2 regions of the Fructilactobacillus florum 8D genome follow, and region 1 is predicted to be linked to the other one. Evidence: predicted binding sites of a transcription regulator. Region 1 holds the regulator's gene; the other holds the start of a gene.
The links. Region 1 encodes HrcA, which represses chaperone genes, less so after heat shock. Its sites were predicted from a motif close to TTAGCACTCNNNNNNNNNGAGTGCTAA; they were not measured.
Positions count from the first base shown of each region.

Region 2: the regulator HrcA is predicted to act here: its motif matches at 2,243-2,269, upstream of groES (co-chaperone GroES).

Region 1 is NZ_ALXG01000011.1:45,924-50,336, forward strand. Features, by position in the region: gene dnaK (molecular chaperone DnaK) at 1-979, opposite strand, end outside; gene grpE (nucleotide exchange factor GrpE) at 1,016-1,582, opposite strand; gene hrcA (heat-inducible transcriptional repressor HrcA) at 1,598-2,632, opposite strand; gene ribF (riboflavin biosynthesis protein RibF) at 2,739-3,671, opposite strand; gene truB (tRNA pseudouridine(55) synthase TruB) at 3,680-4,413, opposite strand, start outside.
Region 2 is NZ_ALXG01000033.1:38,289-42,701, forward strand. Features, by position in the region: gene B808_RS03895 (GNAT family N-acetyltransferase) at 1-339, shown strand, start outside; gene tsaD (tRNA (adenosine(37)-N6)-threonylcarbamoyltransferase complex transferase subunit TsaD) at 356-1,387, shown strand; gene B808_RS03905 (redox-sensing transcriptional repressor Rex) at 1,520-2,155, shown strand; gene groES (co-chaperone GroES) at 2,294-2,578, shown strand; gene groL (chaperonin GroEL) at 2,621-4,249, shown strand; gene B808_RS03920 (APC family permease) at 4,384-4,413, shown strand, end outside.

The DNA of each region.
Region 1 (4,413 bases):
GGACAGCCTCTTGTACAGCTGGAATTCTAGTTGACCCACCATTCAAGATAACTTCATCGATATCACCGGTAGTTAGATCAGCATCTTTTAAAGCATTCTCAAATGGAACCTTCGTTTTATCAACCAAATCGGAAGTTAATTCATTAAATTTAGCCCGTGTTAATGTTGTTTGCAGGTGAAGTGGACCGCTATCATTCGAAGTTATGAACGGTAAACTAATCTCGGTCTGCTGAACCCCAGACAATTCCTTCTTTGCCTTTTCCGCAGCATCTTTCAGCCGTTGTAAAGCCATCTTGTCTTTGGACAAATCAATTCCGTGATCTTGCTTAAAATCAGCAACCAACCAATCAATAATCCGTTGGTCGAAGTCATCACCACCAAGATGTGTATCACCATTTGTTGATAGAACTTGGAAAACACCATCACCTAATTCAAGGACAGAAACATCAAAGGTTCCTCCCCCTAAATCATAAACCAAAACCTTTTCGTCTTTATCCTGTTTATCAAGACCATAGGCCAAAGCAGCCGCCGTTGGTTCATTAATAATTCGTTTTACATCTAATCCGGCAATTTTACCTGCATCCTTGGTTGCTTGCCGTTGGGCATCATTAAAGTAAGCTGGAACTGTAATGACAGCTTCCGACACACTATCACCAAGATAATCTTCAGCATAACCCTTAATGTATTGTAAAATCATTGCTGAAATTTGCTGAGGTGTATATTGCTTCCCTTCAACATCAACTTTGTAGCTACCATCACCCATATGACTTTTGATAGAACGAATCGTATTTGGGTTGGTAATTTCTTGCCGTTTAGCAACTTCACCAACCTGAATTTCACCATCTTTAAAAGCAACTACCGAAGGAGTAGTCCGAGAACCATCGGGATTAGTGATGATTTTGGGCTTGCCACCTTCCATCACTGCTACAGCTGAGTTGGTTGTTCCTAAATCAATTCCAATAATTTTATTACTTGCCATTTTAAAAACCTCTTTCTGTTATTTTATTATATCCCACTACTGAGCAACAACTACCATTGCTGGTCGTAACACCCGATCGTCAAGTAAATACCCGGTCTGCAAGACCTGCACGACCGTGTTTTTAGGATGTTCCTCACTAACAGCAACTGTTTGAATTGCTTGATGCTGATTTGGATCAAACGGTTCACCGACAGCCTTAATTTCAGTGATTTGATTATCCTGCAGAGCTTTTTTTAAATGCTGCTGAACGATCTCAATCCCATTTTTGAGCTGTTTCCCGCTGTCATCATTTACTTTCACAGTAAGCGCTCGATCCAAGTCATCAAGGACTGGTACTACTTCCTTGGCGAGATCCTGTGCACCGTATTTAGCCAGCGCCTCTCGTTCTTTTCGATTACTTTTTTCAATGTTTTGAATCTCTGCCTGAGCACGCAAATAATCATTTTGAGTTTGATCTAACTTTGCCTGCAATTGTTTGATTTTTTCTGTGGCAGGATCAACAGTTGCTTCATTAACAGGAGCTTCTTTTTTAGCTTTAGCTTTATTAGCAACTGTTTCATCAACTTGTTTAGATTTCTGTTGCTTGTCATGCTCTGTTGACATCTTAATCCTCCCCTTTTATTCATATCCATGGTAATAACCACTGATACGATTCTGTAATTCAGTTCGAAACGCATCGACTAAGCCCATTACTTTCGGATATTCCATCCGCGTTGGACCAATAATTGCAATCCTACCAATTCCATGAACACCAACGTCATAAAGTCCGCTGACAATGCTATAAGATCGTAATGAATTATTGGGCAGTTCAAAACCTAGTTGAACTGATAGGGGGCTAATAACCCCATCCACAATTGATAACAAATCATCATTAATATCTACCAGCGAATTAGACTGTCCGTAATCATCTGCATTGGCAACTCCAACAGGAAATAGTTTAGTACGTCCGCTCAAGAAAAATTGATCCCGAGTGAACTTTTGCAAAACATACTGGAAAACATGTCTAAGAACTGCAAGATTTGGAACTACCGCTGCTAGGGATTGCAAGCGATTAGTTGCTAAGTCTTTAACCACTAATGAAAATGGTTGCTCAGCATATGTTTCATTGAGAATATTAGTAGCTTTCTCAAGCTGTGCCGTGCTCCAATCCTCATGAACCACAAATGCCTGATTTTCAACCTGACCGGTATTCATAATCACGACAGCCATAAGATGGTGGCCATTTAATTTTAAAACCTGAAGGTGTTGAACAATTTCACCAGTTTGTGATTCCGGACTAATAGTAATCGCCGGATACTCAGTCAACTCCGAAAGAACCTCTGCTGATTGCCTGACAATATCATCAAGCTGTTGAAATGAACCACCGAGCAACTCTTGAATGTATTGCTGGTACTGAGCATCTGGTGGAGCTGGTTCTGCAAGATGATCAAGATAATACCGATAACCCCGTTCGGATGGTACTCTCCCTGATGAAGTATGCAGCTTCTCAATGTAATCGTTTGCACTTAAAATACTCATGTCATTGCGAATCGTAGCTGAGCTAACCCTAATTGGAAGTCGCTGTGCCAGTGATTTCGATCCGACTGGTTCTCCAGTCGCAGAATAAGTGTCAACAATTTGCTTTAAGATCAAGCTCTGCCTTTCAGTGAGCATCTTCACCACCTCTTTTTAGCACTCTAGCACTCCAAGTGCTAAGGTACAAATATACTTTAACAAGGAATGTCACAGGCGTCAAGAAATAAGGTCAAATTAATGCTGACTATTTAAAATAATTTATAGTGGCAATTTTATCAAGCTTAAGTTGCTCAATCAAAGCGGCTTCGCCCTGATACTTAACATTATCTCTCAACTTTTGTAACCAGCGAATCTGAACCTGATTTCCATAAATGTTTTGATTAAAATCCAAAATATTGATTTCTACCGTAATTGGATTATGATCACCAAAGGTTGTATTACGTCCGATTGAAGCCATTCCCTGATACCACCGACCATTGACCGCAATTTGAACCACATAAACACCCTCAGCTGGTAACCGTTGCAATTCACTATGTTGAATATTTGCCGTTGGAAAACCTAATTTTCTCCCTCGAGCAAAGCCGTGAATCACCGTCCCCGTTGTTTCAAACTGGTATCCAAGCGCCTGGTTAACCAAGGTCAACTTCCCCATTGCTAAGGATTGGCGAATGTCAGTCGAACTAATTTTGGCACCCCCAAGGGAGGCTTGCCCGACCTTTACTACTGAAAACTGCTGATGACTATAGGACTCTAGATGATCCATATCTGCCTGGTTTGTCCCATATGTATGGTCAAAACCTGCTACAACTGCAATCGGATGTAATGGTAGCAAAAACCGATCAACGAACTGCTGTGGCGTTTGTGCTTGAAACGCAAAGTTATAATTAATTTGATAAATCTGATCGACACCCTGCTGTGCTAATAATTCTTGTTTTCGCTCCCACAAGGTTAAATAACGCCCGGCATCACCATCAAGCTTTTGGTAAACTAAGGCCGGATGATGATCATAGGTCAAAACTGCTAACGGTACTTGTTTCTGATGAGCAAGGTCCGCAGCCTGTTGTAAAACCTGTTGGTGCCCCCGATGGACTCCATCAAAGAATCCCATTGCTAAAACCAATGGCTGCCCACCAAAAACCGGGAGTTGTTGTGGATATGCAATCTTAACTACTTTCATAATTTCCTCTAATTCAATCTAAACATTTTTTCAGGACGATACTGTTGTTTGCTTTGATCTAAGTGATAGGTCGCACGATCCTCATTATTATAGCGCAAGACTAAAATTGGTTTTTGACTAGCCAACTCACGTGCATCTAAAAAACCACCATGCTGAACTCGCTCAAATTGAGATGCTGTTAGCTCTCGGGTTGGCAGTCCCTGCAAAGCCCGTCCGAGGGGTTGGATTTTTTCTGCAAGTTGCCCGGTTTGGGCGGCCTGCTCCAATTCCTCCAAGGTAACTGTCTCTGCTAGAGTAAACCCACCGCTCATCATGCGAGTTAACTGCGTCATTACTGCTGGAACTCCAAAATACTTTCCAAAGTCAACCGCTAGTGTTCGTACATAGGTTCCTTTACTGCAATGTACCGTGAAATAAATAGTTTGAGTTTTTGAAATAGGATCGATCCAACTAGCGCATCGCTGTTGAAAATTGGTGATCTTAATCTGTCGTCTCGGACGCTCAACTGTTTCCCCATGACGAGCATAGTCATAAAGACGACGTCCCTTAACTTTGACTGCCGAATACATTGGTGGGATTTGGATCGTATCCCCCAAAAAATGTTGGAGCCCATTATTAATTTGCTGGTCTGTTAATGGCTTAAAGTCAAAATCAGTTGCAATAATCGTTCCATCTAAATCTTCTGTAGTCGTTGCAAATCCTAATGTAATTGCTCCCTGGTAGATTTTACCCGTAGCCATTA
Region 2 (4,413 bases), on a different contig from region 1:
CGGTATCATGATGAATTGGTAGGCTTTATCGATGCGGTGATCAAACGGGACCAACGGCTTTGTATCATTGATTCATTGGCAATCTTACCAGAGTTCCAGCACCATGGCTTAGGCTACTTTTTAATTACCACTTGCATTGAACGCGCGCGTGAAATGGAGTTACAACAAGTTTTAGTTTGTTGTTCAGATGATGATGACAAAACTCAGGGTATTTTGACTGATTTGGGCTTTGTGACCAAGGAAGAAGCTAAACAGGATCGGGCTGAAACTGGGCTGACTGAATTTCAGTTGAACTTGGAAAAACGGAATGTTTTAGCTTCTAAAAATTTTGGTAGATAATGATTGTGAGTTGAAAATGAAGAGCAAAACAAGTTTAATTCTCGCCTTTGAAACGAGTTGTGATGAAACCAGCGTGGCCGTAATTCGTGATGGTCGAAAAGTGCTTGCTAACGAAGTGGCAACGCAGATTAAAAGCCATCAACGATTTGGTGGAGTAGTTCCTGAGGTCGCTAGCAGACATCACATCGAACAGATTACAATTTGTCTAGAGCAGGCGTTGCAAACGGCTCAGGTAGACTATGCGGATTTGAGTGCGGTTGCAGTTACATACGGACCGGGATTAGTGGGATCTTTGCTGGTGGGAGTTACAGCAGCTAAAACGGTGGCTTGGGCGCACCACCTGCCACTTTTACCGGTAAATCACATTGCTGGGCATATTTATGCAGCTCAGTTTGTGCAACCAATTAAATTTCCTGCCATGGCGTTGGTGGTTTCTGGTGGGCATACGGAATTAGTATGGATGCCAGCCGAGAACCAGTTTGAAATCATTGGTGAAACCAGAGACGATGCAGTTGGCGAGACCTATGACAAGGTTGGTCGGACGATGGGGTTGGCTTATCCAGCCGGACCCCAAGTCGATCAACTGGCACAGCAAGGTCAGGATACTTTTGCTTTTCCGAGAGCAATGCAGGATGAAGCTGGCTATGATTTTAGCTTTAGTGGGCTGAAAAGCTCCTTTATTAACCGGGTTCATCATGCAGAACAGGTACACGAACAGCTTTCTCAGGTCGATTTGGCAGCTAGTTTCCAAGCAGCTGCAGTGGATGTCTTGGTTGATAAAACGGTCCGCGCACTCCATGAATATCCAGCACAGCAGCTGATCCTGGCTGGGGGAGTTGCAGCTAATCACGAATTACGTCAACGTCTCGCTAGCGCGGTAGCCAACCAAGTCCGATTGGTAATGGCACCAGCACAGTTTTGTGGTGATAATGCTGCCATGATTGGTGCCGCTGGTTGGATGTTAGAAAAGCATCAGGTGCGAGCTGATCTAGACTTAAATGCTAATCCTAGCTTAGAATTTGAACGAATCCAATTAAAAAAACACTAGTCCAGCGGCTAGTGTTTTTCTTACGGAGGTTCAGAACGGCAGTAATTTTTTGAAAATATTTTCACAAAGAATTGTTTTATGTTAAAATAATTCTTATCAGGCTTTCGATAATAGTCAGGTGGAGGAAATTAAATGACAGAAACAAAGATTCCGCGTGCAACGGCCAAGCGGTTACCATTGTACTATCGCTACCTTAATATTTTGCATGATGGTGGGAAAACAAGGGTCTCATCGAATGAATTAGCAGATGCAATTCGAGTTGACTCAGCAACCATTCGGCGCGATTTTTCGTATTTTGGGGCTTTGGGCAAGCGCGGTTATGGTTATGATGTTGATAACTTGCTGGCATTTTTTAAGGATATTCTCGATCAGGATCGACTAACCAATGTTGCACTCGTCGGGGTTGGTAATCTGGGTCATGCTCTACTTAACTTTAGCTTTCATCAGGATAGTAACATCCGCATTTCGGCCGCTTTTGACATTAATTCTCAAGAGATTAATACGGTTCAGAGCGGGGTTCCTATCTATCCCATTGAGCAGCTAGTGACGCAGTTACAGGATCAGCAAATTACGGTTGCGATTCTCACAGTTCCTTCGCGAGTAGCACAGGAGGTGGCGAATCAAGTTGCTGAAACTGGGGTGAAGGGGATTTTGAATTTCACGTCGATCCGGTTGTCAGTTCCAGATCGAATTCGCGTCCACAACGTTGATTTAACGAACGAGCTCCAAACTTTAATCTACTTTATTGACCACTACGATCAGAAATAAAAGGCGAACTGTCAGAGACAATTCGCCTTTTTTACTGAACAAAGTTCTTGCAATTTTAAGAAAAGCAGACTATATTAGAAAATGTAATTAGCACTTGAATAGTTTGAGTGCCAAAATTAATTTGTTGGAGGGATTAGCATGTTACAGCCAATTGGAGATCGAATTATTATTAAGGTTCAGGAACCAGAAAACCAACAAGTTGGTGGGATTGTTTTGGCAGATAATGCCAAAGAAAAACCGACGGAAGGCGAAGTAATTGCAGTCGGAGCTGGAAAAGTCCTTGATGATGGAAAGACCGTTGCACCAGTTGTTAAAACTGGTGATCGGGTAATGTTTGACAAGTATGCAGGGACTAACGTCGACTATCAAGGGGAATCATACTTGGTAATGCATGAGAATGACTTGTTGGCAATTTTAAAATAGATTAAATCAGACTCAAAATAAATTTTTATGAGGTGAATTAAAATGGCTAAAGAAATTAAATTTTCTGATGACGCACGTAGCAAGATGCTAGATGGTGTTGATCAGTTAGCAGATACGGTTAAAACCACGATGGGACCAAAGGGTCGAAACGTAGTTTTAGAGGAAGCAGCTGGGGATCCAACGATTACTAATGATGGAGTAACGATTGCAAAAGCAATTGAACTTCCAGATCATTTCGAAAACATGGGAGCTAAGTTAGTTTCCGAAGTTGCTTCTAAAACTAACGATGTTGCCGGTGACGGAACTACGACAGCGACGGTGCTAACGCAGGCAATTGTTAAAGAAGGTATGAAAAACGTTACTGCCGGTGCAAACCCCGTTGGCGTTCGTCGTGGAATTGAAAAAGCAACTGAAGCAGCTGTGGCTGGATTACACAAAATGAGCCATCAGGTTGCCAGCAAGGAAGATATTGCACAGATTGCTTCGATTTCATCTGCTAACGAACGAGTTGGTAGTTTGATTGCGGATGCAATGGAAAAAGTTGGTAACGATGGAGTTATCACGATTGAAGACTCCAAAGGTGTTGAGACCAGTCTTGATGTTGTTGAAGGAATGGAATTTGATCGTGGCTACATGTCACAATACATGGTAACCGACCAAGAAAAAATGGAAGCAAACCTTGATAATCCATATATTTTATTGACTGACAAAAAGATCAATAATATGCAAGACATCATGCCACTATTGCAGTCAGTTGTTGAACAAGGTCGTTCACTTTTGCTCATTGCTGATGATATTGGTGGTGAAGTATTGCCTACCTTAGTTTTGAATAAAATGCGGGGAACTTTCAACGTTGTTGCGGTTAAAGCACCTGGTTTTGGTGATCGTCGCAAAGCGCAACTAGATGATATTGCTGTTTTGACTGGCGGAACAGTAATTAGCGATGATTTGGGTCTAGATCTAAAAGACACGACCATTGATCAGCTTGGTCAGGCTAACAAAGTTAACGTGACGAAGGATAACACGACCATCGTTGAAGGCAAAGGTGGTCAGGATGCTGTTCAACAGCGTGTATCAGAAATCAAGAATCAGATTGCCGCTTCTAGCTCAGACTTTGATAAGGAAAAATTACAGGAACGGGTTGCTAAATTAGCTGGTGGCGTTGCTGTCATCAAAGTGGGAGCAGCTACTGAAACTGAATTGAAAGAACGTAAATACCGCATCGAAGATGCTTTGAACGCTACTCGAGCTGCCGTAGAAGAAGGCTTTGTTCCTGGTGGTGGGACTTCCTTCATTAACATCTTGTCAGATGTTGCAAACCTTGATGCTACTGGCGATGAGCAAACTGGAATCAACATTGTGCTACGAGCTTTGGAAGCACCAGTTAAACAAATTGCAGAAAATGCTGGTGTTGATGGGGCAGTCGTGGTTGATCACCTGAAGAAAGAACAAGCAGGGATTGGTTACAATGCTGCCACTGGTAAATATGAAGATATGATTAAAGCCGGAGTGGTTGACCCTACCAAGGTTAGTCGTTCGGCACTACAAAATGCTGCTTCTGTTTCATCATTATTATTAACAACGGAAGCGGTAGTTGCTGACAAACCAGAAGAAAAAGCAGATGCCGGTGCTCCCGGACAAATGCCACAAGGAATGCCAGGAATGATGTAATTTAAATTAAGAAAAGCTCGCAATGGCGGGCTTTTTTTATTTTCTAAGCTTGTTGCCGCAAAATGAACGTAGTATAGTACAATGGAAAACAGGGATTAACCCAATTTAAAGCTAAAGTTATGGGAGTAAGGTTCATGTGGCGATATTTAAAAAGACTTATTATT